3 regions of the Flavobacterium cupriresistens genome follow, and region 3 is predicted to be linked to each of the others. Evidence: riboswitches for the same ligand, from Rfam matches in the RefSeq annotation. Region 3 holds a riboswitch; each other region holds the start of a gene.
The links. A riboswitch is a leader RNA that binds a small molecule or an ion and turns the genes downstream of it on or off. The one in region 3 is predicted to bind cobalamin.
Positions count from the first base shown of each region.

Region 1 (6,057 bases), 2.0 Mb from region 3:
AGCTGCAATTGTGCTTTGAAAAAGGAAAATCCATTGTAAATGCTATCGCAGAAACGGATTCTAATTGCATTGGTTTTGGTGAAATGGGAATTGGAAACACCTCTACAGCAGCAGTATTAATGAGTCTTCTAACGGGTTTTCCGATCGAAGAATGTGTTGGAAGAGGAACTGGTGTTGAAGACGAAAAACTGATCCAAAAACAAAACATACTGAAAAAAGCGATTGAAAATTATGCAGGTCAAACGGAAATGCAACAGCAATTGGCTTATTTTGGAGGTTTTGAAATTATACAAATGGCGGGTGGTATGCTAGCTGCTTATGATCGTAAAATGTTGATTTTGGTCGATGGCTTTATTTGTAGTGTAGCATATTTAATAGCTTCGAAAATAAATCCGAATATTAAAAGAAATGCCGTTTTTTGCCACGTTTCAGCCGAGCAGGCCCATCAGAAATTATTAAACTATTTAGAAGCGAAACCTATTCTAAATTTAGATTTACGCTTGGGAGAAGGAACAGGCTGCGCGATTGCTCTTCCAATTTTAAAATCGGCAGAAGCTTTTCTGAATGAAATGGCTACTTTTGAAAATGCGGGGGTTAGCAAAAAGTAACTTTTAATATGTAGAATATGCCTTTTCTTAAAATTTATATTCATTTTGTTTGGAGTACAAAAAACAGGGTTCCTCACTTAAGTTCTTTCGAATTACGAGAAAAAGTATGGAAACATATCAAAGTGAATGCCCAAGAAAAAGGAATTTACATTGATCACATAAATGGGTACTCAGATCATTGTCATTGTTTAATTTCATTAGGTGCCGATCAAAGTATTCAAAAAATTATGCACTTAATAAAAGGCGAATCTTCTTTTTGGATTAATAAAAATAAGTTAACTAAAGAAAAATTTGAATGGCAAGATGAGTATTTTGATATCTCCGTTTCTGAATCAATAGTTGATAAGGTAAGGTATTATATAAAAAATCAAGAATTACACCATAAGAATAAAACATTTCAAGAAGAATATGATGAGATTATTAGAAAATTTGGGTTTCAAAAAATAAATCCTAAATAAAATTTGGCTAAAGTTTTTTCTAATTTAAATTTTATAATCCTCCAGATTTATCTGGAGGTAATTCAATAAAAAAACAGCTCTGACACAATCTATAAATTTATAATACAGCAAAAACAAATTGAATCGCAAAGAGTTATGCGCATAAAATTTGGCTAAAGCCCTTTTTAATTTAAACTTGGTAACCTCCAGATAAATCTGGAGGCAATTCAATAAAAAAATAGTCCCTAACATAATCTATGAAATTTATAGCACTGTAAAGACAAATAGAATCTCAAATAGTTATATGCATAAAATTTGACTAAAACCCTTTTTAATTTAAACTTGATAACCTCCAGATAAATCTGGAGGCAATTCAATAAAAACATTTCAAATCACAAATAACCTTTTCTTTTACTATAATTTTACAAAAAACACCAAATAGAAATCCACTAAAAATTCAGAAAAACATTAATTTCAAAAAAAGAAAGCCTTTGTACAGATTCAATTGCCAACATCTTTAGATGTTGGTTTCATGAAAGCAATCAAACTGGCTTTAGCCAAATAACTACATACTCTTACCAATGAAAAAAGAACTCCATATATTCTTCACTGCGCTCATGTTTTACACCCGGATTCCATGTCCAAAAAACATTGATCATAATCCCGATTATCTAAATAAAGCAACACGCTATTTCCCTTTGATAGGCTGGATTGTTGGAAGTATTTCCTTTTTGGCATTTTATTTTTTTTCTCTTTTTCTGTCGGTAGAAACAGCTGTGATACTCGCTTTTATTGCTTCTATATTAACTACAGGAGCTTTTCATGAAGATGGCTTTGCAGATGTTTGTGATGGTTTTGGCGGAGGCTGGACCAAGGAAAAAATACTACTCATTATGAAAGACAGCGCTATTGGTGCCTATGGTGCCATTGGTTTGGTTTTGCTTTTTTTATTAAAGTTCAAACTGCTTTCAGAATCTATAGCACCTTTTCAAGTTCAGGATTCAACAGCACTTTTTCAAATTTTCTTATTATTTGTTTCAGCTCATGCTTTGAGTCGTTTGGCAGCGATTAGTATCATTTTCACTCATGAGTATTCGCGTGATGATGCTTCAAGTAAAAGCAAACCCATTGCTAAAAGCAATACCTGGAAAGAAATTTTGGGTTCCTTTTTCTTTGGATTAGTCCCTCTACTTGTGCTTTCCTATTTCAAATACCAGATTCTTTTGGTTTTAATTCCTGTTTTTTTGACCCGTTATTTTTTAGCGCGTTACTTTCAGAAATGGATTGACGGTTATACGGGCGACTGCTTGGGAGCTACGCAACAGGTGTGTGAAGTTGTTTATTATTTAGCGCTTCTTTTGATATGGAAATTTATTTAGTACGTCATACCGAAACGATCTGCGAAAAGGGCATTTGCTACGGACAATCTGATGTCGCTCTAGCAGAACCTTTTGAACTTATTTTTGAAAATATCATTTCACAATTGCCACAAGAAGCGATTCTCTTCTCAAGCCCTTTACAACGCTGTGTAATTTTAGCAAAACACATTCAAAACGAAATCAAAACCATTTCTTACCAGGAAGACAAAAGACTAATGGAAATGAATTTTGGAGATTGGGAAATGAAAAACTGGAATGACATTCTACCCGAACAACTTAATCCGTGGATGGAAGATTTTGTGACTGTTCACGCTACAAACGGAGAATCTTTTATTGAATTACATGACAGAACCGGTGCTTTTTTATCAGAGCAAATTTCAAAAAAAGCAGACCAACCGATAATTATTGTTACCCATGCAGGAGTCATCAGAAGCCTGCTTTGCCACCATACTTCACTCCCGCTGAAAGATGCTTTTCAGAATAAAGTCGATTTTGGACAAGTCGTCAAAATAAACCTACAGCTGTAAATTTGTTTTAGGAATTCACATAAAAAACAGACCAAATTTGAAAATTCAATAATTTTAACTTTATCTTTGCAAAAAATTTAAGGTTGTGTTACTGATTTATTTAGCACATTAAAAAGGGAATCAAGTAAAAACTTGAGCTGTACCCGCAACTGTAAGCTTAGTTCAGAAATGAATGCTTGTTGTTAACTACAAAACCACTGCTCGCTTTGGCGAATGGGAAGGTAAACAACAAGACGCGAGCCAGGAGACCTGCCTTTGTAACTAATATCGAACTCTCGGGAACAAGAGTTTAGAAATTATGACTTTAAAAAAACGGTTGTCTTTTTGTTTGCTCTTATTGTGTCAGATCCTTTTGGCACAGAATGATTCTATAACAAAATTGAAAGAAGTGATTGTTTCGGACACCAATCTTAAAAAATACTCGGGCACACAATCTGTTCAAACCTTGAATGATTCTGTAATTAACAGAAATCAATCATCCTTAACCTCTCTTTTAAATTACAATACGGTTATCTATTTTAAAGAAAACGGACTCGGAATGACTTCCGGACCTTCCTTTAGAGGGACAACCAGCGCACAAACCGCAGTCATTTGGAACGGAATCAATATTAATTCCCAATTTTTAGGTCAAACTGACTTTAATACGATCGGGACACGTGATTTTAATTCCATAGCCGTAAAAGCCGGAGGGGGAAGTATTTTATACGGAAGTGGCGCTATCGGCGGAAGTATTCACCTTAATAATGATTTGAGTTTCAAAAAACAATTCTCTAATCATTTGTTTTTTAGCGGTGGAAGTTTTGACACCTACAGCGCAAATTACCGTGCTGCCATAGCATCAGAAAAGTACAGTCTTCAAGTCAGTATTTCCAGAAACAGTTCTCAAAATGATTTTAAATATCCGGGAACAATCGATCAAAAAAATCTAAATGGTGCGTACTATAATACTAGTATGAATACCTCATTTGGATATAAAATTGATCCGAAAAACACCTTAAAATTATACAGTCAGTTTTACGATTCAGAACGTCACTTCTCACTCACTTCTCCAAGTGATACTAAAGCAAAATACAATGATTTTAACACCCGTAATCTTTTAGAATGGGAAAGTGTTTTTGATCGTTTTACTTCTAAGTTAAGAGCTGCTCATATTGGAGAATCTTATAAGTATTTTGGAAACATTAATTCGGAACTCTTTACCTATGGAAAAGTTGAGACTTCTATTCTAAAATATGATTTAGCCTTTGATGTAAATGATAAAATCAAATTAAATGCTATTATCGATTACACTCGAAATAAAGGATATGGTTCAAGTATTAATAATGTAAAAAGAGAAATCGGTTCTGCCAGTTTGTTATTGCGTCATTTAGTAACGGACAGATGGGATTATACCGCCAGTATTCGTCAAGAAGTAACCGACAATTACGGAAATCCATTTCTTTTTTCTTTTGGAACAAGATACCAATTCACAGACTTTTATCGTATAAAATTAAACGCATCAAAGAATTTCAGAATGCCCACTTACAATGACTTATTTTGGCAAGGAAGCGGTAATCCTGACTTGAAACCTGAAACTTCTTATCAAGGTGAAATTGGCAATGAGTTTTTTACAAAAAATTTCACTCTTTCTGTAACTGCATATTACAATGCAATTCGGGACTTGTTACGCTGGGTTCCTAAAGAAGGCAGCGGTGATGTTTGGTCTCCGGAAAACACAGACAAAGTTAGAGCGTATGGTGCAGAAGTGCTCTTGGAATGGAAAACAAAAATAGAAAACCACAACTTCACACTCAATGGGACTTATGCGTATACCATTTCAGAAAGTAAACAAGTGATTCGTGGAGAATCAATTTACAAGCAATTAATATATGTTCCTTACCATAAACTAACAGGATCAGCTTCTTATAATTGGAAAAAGGTATCTTCTTATTTTCAATATTTATATACAGGAGATGCTTATACCACACCTTTTAATAACCCAAATACAAAAGTAAAAGCATACAGTATTGGCAATTTGGGTGTTGATTATGATTTTGGCAAAAAAAACAGTTACAAACTTGGATTTCAAATGCTAAATATCTGGAATGAAAATTATCAGCCAGTGACTAACAGACAAATGCCGGGGAGAAATTACACAATATACATTAACCTTAACTTTTAAAAAACATGAAGAAATTAAACAAACTATTTTTAGCACTCCTTGTAAGCTCGGCCTTTTTCGCCTCTTGTAGCAGTGACGACGACACTACAGATCCGGTACAAGAACCACGTGGTAATTATGATGGTGGATTGTTTATTGCTAATGAAGGAAATTTTGAAAAAGGCAATGGATCAATCTCTTATTTATCGGAAGATTTAAAAATCGAAAACAATGTATTTTCATTAGTAAATACCGGAAAAAAAATTGGTGATGCACCACAAAGCATTGGCTTTAATGGTAATTTTGCTTACATCGTGGTAAACGGTTCCAATAAAATTGAAGTCGTTAACCGATATACTTTTAAAAGTATAGCAACTGTTACCGCAGACTTAAGCAATCCTAGATATATTGCTTTTGCAAATGGAAAAGGATACGTAACAAACTGGGGAGACGGAGCAAGCGCGACAGATGACTATGTAGCTATATTTGACCTTACTGCAAATAAAATCACATCTAAAATCCCTGTTGTTGAAGGTCCGGAAAAGATTATCGAAAATAACGGAAGTCTTTATGTAGCACACAAAGGTGGATTCAGTCAAGGAAATTCTTTAACTGTTATCAGCAGTGCAACTAATAAGGTCACTACTAATTTTGTAGTGGGTGACGTTCCGAGTTCACTTGTAAAAGATAATGGAACTTTATATGTTTTATGTAATGGAAGACCAAGTTATGCAGCTCCTGAAACAGCCGGAAAATTAGTAAAAGTTAACTTAAGCACTAATACTGTAGCATCTACAATTGACTTTTCAGCTAAAACACATCCTGGATTTTTAGACATTGAAAACAACAAGCTTTATTACACAGTTGGAAAAGACATTTATTCTGCTGCTACAAGCACTACAACTTTACCCGCTGCAGCAACATTCAAAGCAACTAAAGTTACCACTCTTTACGGTTTTGCAGTTA
Region 1 is NZ_CP087134.1:100,020-106,076, forward strand. It holds gene cobT (nicotinate-nucleotide--dimethylbenzimidazole phosphoribosyltransferase) at 1-608, shown strand, start outside; gene tnpA (IS200/IS605 family transposase) at 626-1,066, shown strand; gene LNP23_RS00495 (adenosylcobinamide-GDP ribazoletransferase) at 1,627-2,424, shown strand; gene cobC (alpha-ribazole phosphatase) at 2,409-2,951, shown strand; cobalamin riboswitch at 3,015-3,222, shown strand; gene LNP23_RS00505 (TonB-dependent receptor plug domain-containing protein) at 3,250-5,112, shown strand; gene LNP23_RS00510 (YncE family protein) at 5,118-6,057, shown strand, end outside.
Region 1: linked by a shared signal. The riboswitch ahead of LNP23_RS00505 (TonB-dependent receptor plug domain-containing protein) and the one ahead of LNP23_RS09250 (PKD-like domain-containing protein) in region 3 are both predicted to bind cobalamin.

Region 2 (6,057 bases), 1.9 Mb from region 3:
TCTGCTTTCAGAATAGGTATAAGTCAGATTGGCGACTAAGTTTAGTTTGTTAAAATGAGTTCCCATATTCAGAACAGATTCGACTCCTTTTCCTTTAACTTGTCCGATATTGGTCATCATCCAGCGGAATAAATTTCCGGTTGGTGCTGCTACGATCTTATCTTTGGTATTGGTATAATAACCGTCAACCTGAATCGAAAAGGCATCAAAAAAACCTTTCCCTACAGGCAAATTGTAGGTAAAACCAAGGTCGTACTGGTTCATATATTCCGGTCTCAAAGTACTGGAGCCAACCATGGTGTAATACAAATCATTAAAAGTGGGCATTCTGAAAATACGTTTTGCAAACGCTCTTAGATTAAAATCATGTCCTTTAAATGGAGTGTAACCCAAAAACAACGCAGGTGTTACTTCTGTTTTATCCGGAGCTTTTGCATTGTAGCGGACCTCTTCTTGTACATGCGTGCCTACAAGACTTCCCAAGACTTTAAGTCCTCCAAGTCGGTACGAACTGGCAAGAGAAACTAAGGCCGTATAACGTTGTGGATAAGAAAATAAGGTTTGGATTCCTTTTCTTGTTGCATTTAATCGGTTGTATTGCAAATCTGTGGATAATGACACATCCCACGTTGGCGTTATACTGTACATATTAACAGCGGAGAAATAGATTTCCTGTTGGTAGTAACTATCGTCGGATTGGGCGCCTTCGGTTACTGTTTCTCCTAAAATTTTGGTCGTATCTCGAGCAACATAATGTGTGTAATCGTAGCCGTATTTTGCTCTGGCCTGAAATTTATACTTCTCGCTAACTTCTTTCACTAAGAAAGCCTGAGCGAAAAAATTCTTATCATATTGCCTGAAACCGTCTTTGAACTTATTCGCCACAATAGCTCCCGGTGCTCCCCTATCTGAATCGTAATAATACACCTTGGCATCCCAGGAACCTTTATTTATTTTCCCGTAAAGCCCTGATTCTACTCTTAAAGCTTCAATATCACTGTTCATTCGGGTCGCTGTAGTATCATAAGCCAAAGAACCATCCTGATTGTTTCTGGTGTATCTGTATTTGTACTGCCCATTAGACTTGATGTATTCCGAACTTACACTCATGCTTACTTTATCGCTCAACTTCTGTTCCCATCGGAATGAAGGATTGATATAGTTGATAGACATCGTTTTGTAACGTACTAAAAGATTCGTTTTTTTTGTGCCTTCAAAAACAGGTCGTTTCGTTCTTAAGTAAATCGTAGAAGCCGCAGCAAAGTCTTTGGCAGATTGAAATATTTCGCTTTTTTGTCCGTTGTACATGGTTAAAGATTCCATGTCGTCTAAGGAATATTTCCCTAAATCTGTAACTCCGTTTTGTGCATTACCCAGTTGAATTCCGTCATAAAAAACACCTACATGATGGGTTCCCATATTACGTACATCAACCGTTTTAAGGCCACCAAGTCCGCCATAGTCTTTGATTTGGGTTCCTGCAAAATACCGTAGTGCGTCGGCAACGTTATGACTGGCCAGGTTTTCGAGTAATTTCCCTGAAAGCGTTTGTACGGGAATTACCTCCTGATAGGGTTTTGATTTTAAGATTACCTCCTTTAAAACCCGTAAACTGTCCTTTTTTACCTGAGCTTGAGGTAAAAACGGGATCAATACAATAAAAAAGAATACAAGCGTTTTTGTGGTATTATGCATCACTGATTTTATTAAATAAACTTTCAGAGATGTAAATAACAAGAAGCAATAAGACACATTCCGACTATAAAAATAGCAGGGAATATTCTTGTTCTTCAACTTTATACCACGAAAGTCTTAAACTATGTGATTATGGCAGGTCTCCTGACTTATTCTATCTTTAAATCAGCCTTCCCATCGCTGTAGCAAACAGTGGCATTAGAAACGTTTAAAGACTTATATAGAACTTACAGTAGCGGGTCTGCTCAGGATTTACACCTGATTCCCTTTTAACTATTCTCTAAAAAAACTTAGAAAAATAGACCAAAATCTGCGGCAAATATACAATTATCTTTATAATATTAAGAACTATTTAATACAATTGCTCTTACCCTAATAAAATAAAAACATCTTCCGAGTGAAAAGACTTTTAATTACTGGTATCTTATTGAATCCAAATAAGTAGAAAACAACAAAAAAAAATAAAACCAAAAAGCCGAAAACGTAAGTTTCCGGCTTTTTAAATTTTTGGAATTTGGAATTCACATTATTGTCATTTCGACGAAGGAGAAATCACACACGCTGAGCACGCACTGTATGGAATATTGGATGTAATTTCTCCTTCGTCGAAATGACGAAAAAAACAAATTAGCGTTTGGAATTTGGAATTCAGACTATTCATTTCTAGGTACGAGAAATCACAATAGTATTTTCGCTTAAGAAAGGAAAATCTTTGTCGAGTTACGTGTGTGATTTCTCCTTTGTCGAAATGACAAAAAAAGGGGCTGAAATTCCAATACTAAAATTCCAAGTTCCATACTTCTCCCAAATGTCACCCTGAGCGAAGTCGAAGGCTTATTCCCGAAATCGCCTATCTTTTAAACATAATGCCTCTAAATTCGAAATGACAAAAAAAAACAAATTAGCGTTTGGAATTTGGAATTTCAAATATTAAATTTTAACTCCTCTTATCCGGTCTGATAATCATTCTCAAAGACTGATCTCGTGCAAAATAAGCCACCATCCAGTTCCAGAACGTATTCAGTCTGTTTCTATAAGTAATCAACGATATTAAGTGTATAAACAACCAAATAATCCAGGCGAAAAATCCTTTAAAATGCCATTTTGGACTTGGTAAATCTACTACCGCTTTATTTTTCCCTATAATAGCCATCGAGCCTTTATCGTTGTAAGTAAAAGCTTTAAGAGGTTTGTTGTGAACCATCGCTTTAAAATTCTTAGCCAGATTTAACCCTTGTTGAATGGCAACCTGAGCTACCTGAGGATGCCCGTCGGGGAATTTTTGATCTCCGGCTAAAATAGCAGTATCGCCAATGGCATATACATTTTCAAGACCATTCACTTTATTGTATTGATCCGTTGCCATACGTCTGCCACGACCATAACTTTCTGTTGGAATACCCTCAAAAAGTTTAGCCGAAACACCGGCTGCCCAAATTAGATTTTTGGTCTGAATCGTTTCTCCGTTAGCAAAATGAACGGTATCATTAATATAATCGGTAACACGGCTGTTTAGTTTTACTACAACTCCCAGTTTGGTTAACGCTTCTAAAGTATCTTTTTGTGAAGCTACACTCATTGGAGCCAGTAAAGCATCTCCTCCGTCTACTAAATAGACATTGCTGGCAGATGTTTCTAATTCCGGATATTCTTTGAGTAATATATTTTTACGCATTTCAGCAAACATTCCTGAAACTTCCACTCCGGTAGGTCCTCCACCGGCTACCACAATCGTTAGTAATTTACGGCGTTTGCGAATATCTTTGGTTATAGCGGCTTTTTCGAGGTTTTTAAGCAACGTATTTCGCATTTCGATGGCATCATTTAAGGTTTTCATCGGAATGGCGTTTTTCATCACGTTTTCCATGCCAAAATAACTAGTTTCTGCTCCTGTGGCAAAAACCAGATAATCGTAGCTCAATTCGCCATTGTTTAAGATTACTTTATTCTCTGCAGGAACTACAGAAACCAGTTCTCCTAAACGAAATTGAAGGTTCTTTTTGCCTGCAAAAAACTTTCTATAGGGATAACTAATGCTGGAAGGTTCCAGAAAAGCGGTTGCAACCTGATATATTAGTGGTGGGAAAAAATTGTAATTGTTCTTGTCTACAAGTGTAACTTGAATTTGAGGTTGATTTACAAGTTCCTTCGCCAGATTTATACCTGCAAACCCACCTCCAATAATGACTATTTTCATATATATTGTTTTACGAATAAGATAATTTTCTTTTAAAAATCACCTTAAAAGTACAATATAATTAAACAGCTACAAAGCCAACATATCTTACTTTTTGAATTTTTTAACAGGTTTTTCAACTACATCGATTTTGTTCTGCAAAACATAATTTGCTAACAGTTTTTCAATCAACTCCTCTTTGGTTAAATGATGAAAAACAGTTTTCACTTTTGTTTTTAATTCAGCAGAAAGATCATGATTCGGTTTGGTTTTGAAAATTTGTTTTGCCCAAAGAAGTGTATTGTTCTCCTCTAAACTTACTGCTGTTGGTTTTTTAAATTCAATGAATTTTAAATCCAATTCTTTTTCAAATTCAGCAATTTCAGCCACTTCCTCCTCTTGCAGAACGGTTAAAGAAAGTCCTTTTGCACCTGCTCTGGCTGTTCTTCCACTTCTGTGAACGTAAGCTTCGTAAGTATCCGGTAAATGATAGTTGACTACATAAGAGATTTCTTTTACATCTATTCCTCTGGCAGCCAAATCTGTAGCAACCAAAATATTGATATGTCCTTCACGAAATTGCTCCATAATTCGATCACGAATTCCTTGTGACAAACTACCGTGAAGTGCTCCTGAAGAAAAACGGTTTATAGCCAGATTTTTAGCCAGTTTGTTTACTGCTGCTTTGGTTTTACAGAAAATAATTCCGCGTTCCCCTTCTCTGGAATTCAAAAAGTGCATTAGTACATCCAATTTTTCAATCGGATCAACCACTATGTATTCGTGATCAATTCCCTGATTACCAATTGTCTCCATATTGGCACTAACCTGAACTACATCTTTGTGTAAATAATTCTGAACCAGTTGCTTAATTGTTCCGGGCAAAGTAGCTGAGAACAATAAAGTACGGTGTTTTTTAGGCAATTCGGCAATGATTTCGTCTAAGCTTTCTTTTAGAATAGAGACCATTTCGTCCGCTTCATCTAAAACCAAAAATTTTGTTTGTTTTAAGTCAACAGCTTTGCGTTGAATCAAATCAATTAAACGTCCCGGAGTTGCTACAACAATATGGGTTGGTTGTGCAAGACGTTCCATTTGTGGTTTTATTGGGATTCCACCACAAGTAGCTGCAATAGAAAGATTTGGAATGTGTTTTCCAAAATCTTCCAGATTTCTGAAAATCTGATGTCCAAGTTCTCTTGTTGGCACCAAAATAACAGCCTGAACAATTGGCGATGTGGTATCGATCAATTGCAATAATGGCAATCCAAAAGCTGCTGTTTTTCCGGTTCCGGTTTTGGCTAAACCTACCAGATCGTGAGTTTCAGCCAAAAGAAGCGGAATCGTTTTTTGTTGTATTTCTGTTGGCTCAACAATATTCAATTCGCTTAACGCTTTTAAAATTGGCGCTGAAATTCCTAATTCTGAGAATGGTTTAGACATGTTTTTTTTATTTTAAATTTATGAGTTTAGATTCCGGATTTACCTCTGGTCTCTAAATTATTGAACCATTAAGGGATTAAGTTTCATTAAGCGTTGAACTTAATTTTTCTAAATACCTTAATGGTTTATTCTTGAATGAAATTCCAATTTTTTAAATTCCAAATTCCAACTGAGGGGCGCTCGCTTCGACTTCGCTCAGCGGGACAACCTGAAACTTGAAACTTGAAACCTGAAACTTAGAAACTTTCGCTACTCTCAGTCCGGCTCGTTCATGATTTTCTCGCGGTATTTTTTACCGATTAGCAGAACCATTTTTAGTTTGTAATCGTCAACCAGCCATTCGCGGTAGTTTTTACTACATTGACTTAGACATTTTGCGTAACGTTTGATACGGCAATCGATATCGTCATCTAATTCTTTACCAAGAGATTTTGCTTCTTGCAAAGTTTCTGTATTGTCTACACACATTGAAGCGTGTTGCTCTAGTGATTTGTCTAATACTACTTTTGAACGTAAGTTTTGCTTGATGATTAGTTTGTGCTCTTCATCAACATCAAAAGTTACATCTGCAGTTTTACTGAATTTTGCGCGTAATTCCGGTGGCATGCTGTATTTGAAATACAATTCAATTTCCGTATCATCACGAAGGTTTTCAAGGTAAAACTCAGGGGATTTAAAGATGTGTTGCCAGTTTACCGGCTCACTCCATAAACCAAAACGAGCAGCATTATTACCTAAATCGA
Region 2 is NZ_CP087134.1:3,959,649-3,965,705, forward strand. It holds gene LNP23_RS16765 (TonB-dependent receptor) at 1-1,695, opposite strand, end outside; cobalamin riboswitch at 1,813-2,018, opposite strand; gene LNP23_RS16770 (NAD(P)/FAD-dependent oxidoreductase) at 2,633-3,892, opposite strand; gene LNP23_RS16775 (DEAD/DEAH box helicase) at 3,980-5,314, opposite strand; gene LNP23_RS16780 (DEAD/DEAH box helicase) at 5,570-6,057, opposite strand, start outside.
Region 2: linked by a shared signal. The riboswitch ahead of LNP23_RS16765 (TonB-dependent receptor) and the one ahead of LNP23_RS09250 (PKD-like domain-containing protein) in region 3 are both predicted to bind cobalamin.

Region 3 (6,057 bases):
AAATAGATTTATTGGTAGGTGACAAGCAATTGCCAACTTTTACCACGTCTATTCACCAGAGTTTATCAAATTGCCTGAAAGAGATCTATTTGTTCAGAAAACATAACGGGATTAAATTTGATGCTTCTTCTGAAGTAATAAATCCTAAATTAGTGCCTTACGATAAGGTTTTGTACGATTATAATAAGTATGCTTTGTTTATGGCTTAGGTCATTTTACTTAGTAAAAATACGGAAGACTGTCTATTGAGATGGTCTTTTTTTTGTTTTCATAGAGGAGGATTAGTGCTTTACAAAGAAAAATGTTTGACACGAATTTCACGAATTGGCACGAATTATTTTGTTGGTTATGTTTTTTTGCTGCGTAATGCTTGTCTTTTCGATGTAAGGAGAAATCACACATGTTATGTATGTTTTTTATGGAATATAGATTCTTGTGTAGGCTTAACCGCAAGGGTTGCGAAGTTTAATTATAGTATAGTAAATCCTTTTAAATTTTGTACCTATTTTTTTTCACGCAGATTTAGCAGATTAGGCTGATCTGTTTACCTCTTATAAAAAATCTGTTCAATCTGCTAAATCTGCGTGAAAAAGAAAAACTCAGCGCTCTTTGCGGTTAAAAAACAGCAGACAAATGATCTATAAAATAACCACAAAGAGCGCTAGGTTTTATATAAAGTTCACGATGGTTTCTCGTATAAACCAATAGCTTGAAGCTATTATAAATTCAAATCTTTAAAACCAGAAACTTCGGTAGAAACTTCCCCTAGCCATCCACCTTCGGCACGGTTTGAATTGTAGACTTTGATGAAGTTAATTCCTTGTAGTTTTACAGGGTTTCCTTTTTTATCTACGGACCAATTGATATCGATTTGGGCTTTTTCATCGGTGTTGGACCAATTGTCGGCATAGCCCCAGTCGTAGGCGGGGTTTACCCAATACGTGCCTGTTCCGGATTTATCGAATAGGTTGGCTTTTAAGAAAGTTCCTTTTAGGGTAATGCTGGTGCCTTTCCAGGTTGGATAGAAAGGATTGCTGTGATAAGCATTTTTAGAGATATAACCCGTTTGCCCTTGATTATCAGTCCAACGAATGTAATTGGGTTCCGATGGGTTTTCAGGTTCACTTTTGGGTTGGTAATACGTCAGCTCGTAATTTTTGATGGTCGTTGGTTTATTGTGCTCTGAACCTGCAATTTCGTACCATTCGTCATCTGCTTTTCCGTTGTTGTTTACATCGCTGGAAACCATTATTATACCGGGTTCGGCCCAATTGCTAAACGCGTTTCCAAGGACAATAAAATCGTTGCCTTCTTTATTGATAATTGTGTGGTCAAATCCCATTACGATATAACCTCCAAATCCGCCAAGACTTACCAAGCTTCCTGTTGTAAGTGTCGTTTCTGCTTTTTTTCGCATGGTTTCGTCAGTGTCTTTTACAGTTGCTTCGGGTAGCGCATTTGTAAATTGCCCGGGAGCAGGAAAGAATTCAAAGACATTTTTGACTCCGTTCAGATAGGTTTTTTCATTTACATTAACGGTGATTTTTTTAAAGATTTCACCGGAATTGTTTTTTACTCTAAAGTCAATTTTATAGGTTCCGGCTTGTGCAAACACGTACATTAGATCAAGTGTGGTCGCAATTATTTTTCCATTTAACAGCCAGGTATAAGTCACGTTATCCGGATTTTTAAGTTTAGGCTGGAGGTGAAACCATTGCATTTTATCAATTGTAAAACCATTTGTTGGTTCATCAAATGTTACTTCCGGTAATACCACTTCGGAAGGTGTCTCATCTTTGGAACATCCGGTGAGGAATAGAGTTGTGGCTAATGCAATTAAAATTTTATTCATAAACGAAAAGAGTATTATTTTCTATTCTTGTTTTTGCTTTAAAAGCGAAAAAAACGAAAACGAAAACCAAATTTGAATTTGATGTTTGTGTCCGGCCTTAAAGTTTTGCTCCACGAAAACTTTAAACTATTAAGCAGTGGCAGGTCTCCTGACTTGTTTCCATTTTGAGCAACCTTCCCACATTTCTAAAAATGCAGTGGCAAAAGATTAGATTTTGAAGATTTGAAAAATCAACAGCAATCTGTCAAAATGTTGCATGAAACTTACAGTAACGGGCTTGTTCAGGATTTGCACCTAATTCCCTTTTAATCAACTACACCGAAAAATGCAGTTGAACCATTGCGCGTACAAATGTAAATAAACTCTTTGGTGCTTTTAATGTTAATTTCAAAAAAAAATAAGCGTCTTTTGTTCTTTCGACGAAGGAGAAATCGCATCCCATATTCTACGACAATTTGCTTTGCTTACGTGCTTTTTTGTACGAAAAATTTGTTAAATAATTCTTGGGTATCTTATATGATAACCGTTTTTAGAAAATATAATGTCAAATTTGAATTAAAATGGAAAAACATGAAAACACAACACACAGAACCGTTCGTATCACTTTTAGAAGTAATGAACAAGGGAGGGTATTTTACAAAACTAAAACCGGACAATACAAATAATTCGTTTGAAGTAGCGCTAAAAGTATCTTCTTACAGCGAATTAAACCTAATGGTTTCTACTTTACTTAAAGCAAGTATTAGTGTACTTAAAAATGAGGATCCTTATTTATCAGATAGTATGTCTGAGCAGGAAATAGATATAGCGACTTTGCTCGATATGGCCTTAAAACTTCTTCCGGATGATGAAATGGAATTGTTCGATGAAGTACATAAACTTCGTTTGAATGCTGATCATTGATTTGATAGGATTAGTTTAGTACACATAAAAACGCCTTCTAGATATCAATTAAAGGTTCTTTTATGAGTTATTGTCACCCTGAGCGAAGTCGAAGGCTGGTTAGGTAAAAGGGGCTTCGACTCCGCTCAGCCTGACAAATGGAAGAGAGATAAGAAAAATTGCGTATTTTTATTGCTTAGTAATCTATGTGCTAAAATTAATTGTATCCAACGGATTTATTTGATGATTTTGTAGTTTTTAGAGTCGTCCGACTTTACCGTTTTATAAATATCAAAAAGAATAAAAACTGCAGTAATAGGATTGACAAATAAAAACAGGTCTAAAAAACCGCCGTGTGTAATTTCAAAGAGAGCAAGTATTAAAAACAGTGCAAATAAAAGCAGATTAAAAATGCCGAAAAAGCAATAAAGAAAACTTAAACTTAATTTGTTCTTCTTATCGTTTTTAAAATAAAAGAATCTTAATAGTATTAAAATCACTCCAATTGCCCCGGAAATCCAACAACTGTTCAGGTAAAAATCAAGAACTTCGAACCCATGAAACCAGCCAGGTGATTCAAAGAAGTAAATGAAGAAAGCACAAATTGTCCAAATATTTGTTATGATCAGGGAGAAGGTTAGATTTTTAAAAAGGGTTTCTTTCATGTGTTGGTTTCTTTTGGTTATAAATAAAGTTTTGATGTAACACTGTGTAAACATTAATAGTGCCAGAATGTGAATAACAATAGTATTTAATTCTTGCTCTCAGTAAATTTTAATTCAGTTCTTGAAAGACTTTTTTGTAATTGTGTGAAATGTAAAAAGGGCAGAACCTTATAGAATGGTTCTGCCCTTTTTTTATTCTTTATAGTTGGATTGCGGAAAATTTTAACGCAAAGCTCGCAAAGATTTTCTTTTACACGCAGATTTGCTTCGCCAGTTCGCTATCGCTCGGGTAGCTGATTAGGCTGATCTTATTTATCTCTCAAAAAAATATCTGTGCAATCTGCTAAATCTGCGTGCAAAAAAACAAGTATAAAACTAAAAAGAATTCGTAATACTATAACTAAACTTTGCGTGCGGTTATCTCCAGTTTAAGCATAACTTTTCATTTTCTGAACGATTTCCATATAACGATTTTCAAAAACTGTTTGCTCAACAGGAACCACAACCGATTGGAATAATTGCATCAAATTATCAGCGTGATTGGCTACTTTTGTTGTTTGAAGGTTGTAATGAATGAATTTTATCCAAAGCAATGCTTTTAGTTCTGTTTCATTCTCATTCCACATTTTCATTTCTACCAGTAAAACATTATCGGTATATTGAATCAATTGAGACTCGATTACTACAGTTTCCATTGTAGAGGCCGGTCTCATATAACTGATCTGATTGGAAGCTACAACCCAGCTCAGCGCGGTTGTTTTCATCAATTTAAAAATATCAAGATTGTAGTGTTCTGCAATTTGGTCTTCACGGGTATTAATGAAATATTCAAGGTATTTTGCATTGTTCAAATGATTGAAAGGATCACAATCCTGAAATCTGATTTTTCTTTTTGTTTTTAATACTTTTTCCATTTTTAATTAAATTATCACATACCGATTGGTATATGTAGGGTTAAATTTTTTTACTTTTTTATGTTTTTAATTAGTATGTCATCAATGAAATCCATTGCATGCGTAATGTAGGAGTCGTCATTGTGTGTGAATGCCAAAAGAGAACTGCCTTCTATCATAGTTAAAATGAGTTGTGCATATTTGTTTACATCGGTATCCGGTTGAATTTCATCTTTGCTAATCCCTTCGCTGATGATATCGGTTAGTCCATTAATGAATTTTTGAGATAACTTCTCGGCAGCTTCGAACAATAGAGGATTTACAAATTTGGTGTCAACAGAAACCCGTAACATCGGACAACCGCCTCTGTCCTTGAGTAAATCGTAATAGGAGCGATGGTAGTTGGTTATAGTGTGTAATTTGTTAATAGCACCTTCCTTAGTCGCCACCAGCTTAAACAACGGAATTATAGCAATACCGACATTAAGTTTAAAGGCTTGCAATGCCAAATCTTCTTTGTTGGCAAAATTGCAATAAATAGCCCCTTTGGTCAGCCCCGTAGCCTTTGTAATATCCGACAAACTGGTTCCAATATAGCCTTGTTTATTAAAAACGGGCGCAATTTTATCCAATATAAATTCAGAAGTATTCATGGCTTGTTTGGATTTGTGACTAATAGTAGGACAAATATAAGAAACAAATACCGATCGGTATGTGAGAAAATGTTTTTTTATTTTAAATAATTTGTTTTACTAAATTTTGGAAGAATGTTTGGGTTCTTGTTGCTGTTAGCAACAAGATTAGTGTTAGCATTGGTTTAGAGACTAAGATGCTCGCTGGCAATCCTAAAAAACAAACAAAAGCTATCGGACATCGTTTTATCAGAAGTCTTTGAAAGTGGGTAATTTAATGAAATTTACTGCTATATTATTTCGTAAAAAAAATGATTAATCTTGTTAAAAAATAGTCGTACATTAGTTGTTTGTAAATGTTTTATTTTGAGTTAAGTTGTTGATTTATTTATTTTTAGAATGTTTTATTTTGATTTTTTTTAATTGTTATTAAAGAAAATGTCTTACAATTTTTGTTTTGCTTTTAAGTGCTTAATTAAATGTATAAAAAACTTAATACTAAATATTATGACTAAAAAAATAGCAATTATCCCGAAAAATAAGGATAGAGGAATACATGTTGAGACGCTACAAAAAAGACTACTTGATTTAGGATTTAACCCTAATGGAGTAGACGGTATTTTTGGCAATGGCACAGCAGTGGCGCTTAAAAAATTTCAAAGTTCATCTGGTTTATCTGATACAGGAATTATTGACACTACAACGCTCTCCAAACTCGATTTAGAAGTAAAAGTGGGACAAGACAATAATCATGAAATTGCGATAACAGATATCGTAGATAGAAAAGATATTACTAACACAGATTGGAAAAATAGAGGGAAGGCTGTTTGGGGTTACTATTATGGTATGGCACTTATGTTTGCAGTTTTATACAAAAGATTAAAAAATGGAGATCCACTTGTCAAAGAAATGGCAAAGGCACTTCATTCAGATCGTGATAGAGATGCTCTAAAAAGATTTGATACTGTGTTTGCTGGTAAAGGGATGAAAAATGATAATGGAGAAGAGGACAGGTTAAGGCATCTGTTTGTTCTTATGTTTGGGCTTGGTGTTATGGAAAGTAACGGAAAACATTGTGCAGGCAGGGACATTACCATGAATTTTGATCATGGTGATGATACGGAAGCGGGATT
Region 3 is NZ_CP087134.1:2,072,672-2,078,728, forward strand. It holds gene LNP23_RS09245 (hypothetical protein) at 1-209, shown strand, start outside; gene LNP23_RS09250 (PKD-like domain-containing protein) at 719-1,852, opposite strand; cobalamin riboswitch at 1,974-2,208, opposite strand; gene LNP23_RS09255 (hypothetical protein) at 2,423-2,755, shown strand; gene LNP23_RS09260 (acyl-CoA thioesterase) at 3,828-4,313, opposite strand; gene LNP23_RS09265 (TetR/AcrR family transcriptional regulator) at 4,364-4,945, opposite strand; gene LNP23_RS09270 (murein L,D-transpeptidase catalytic domain-containing protein) at 5,432-6,057, shown strand, end outside.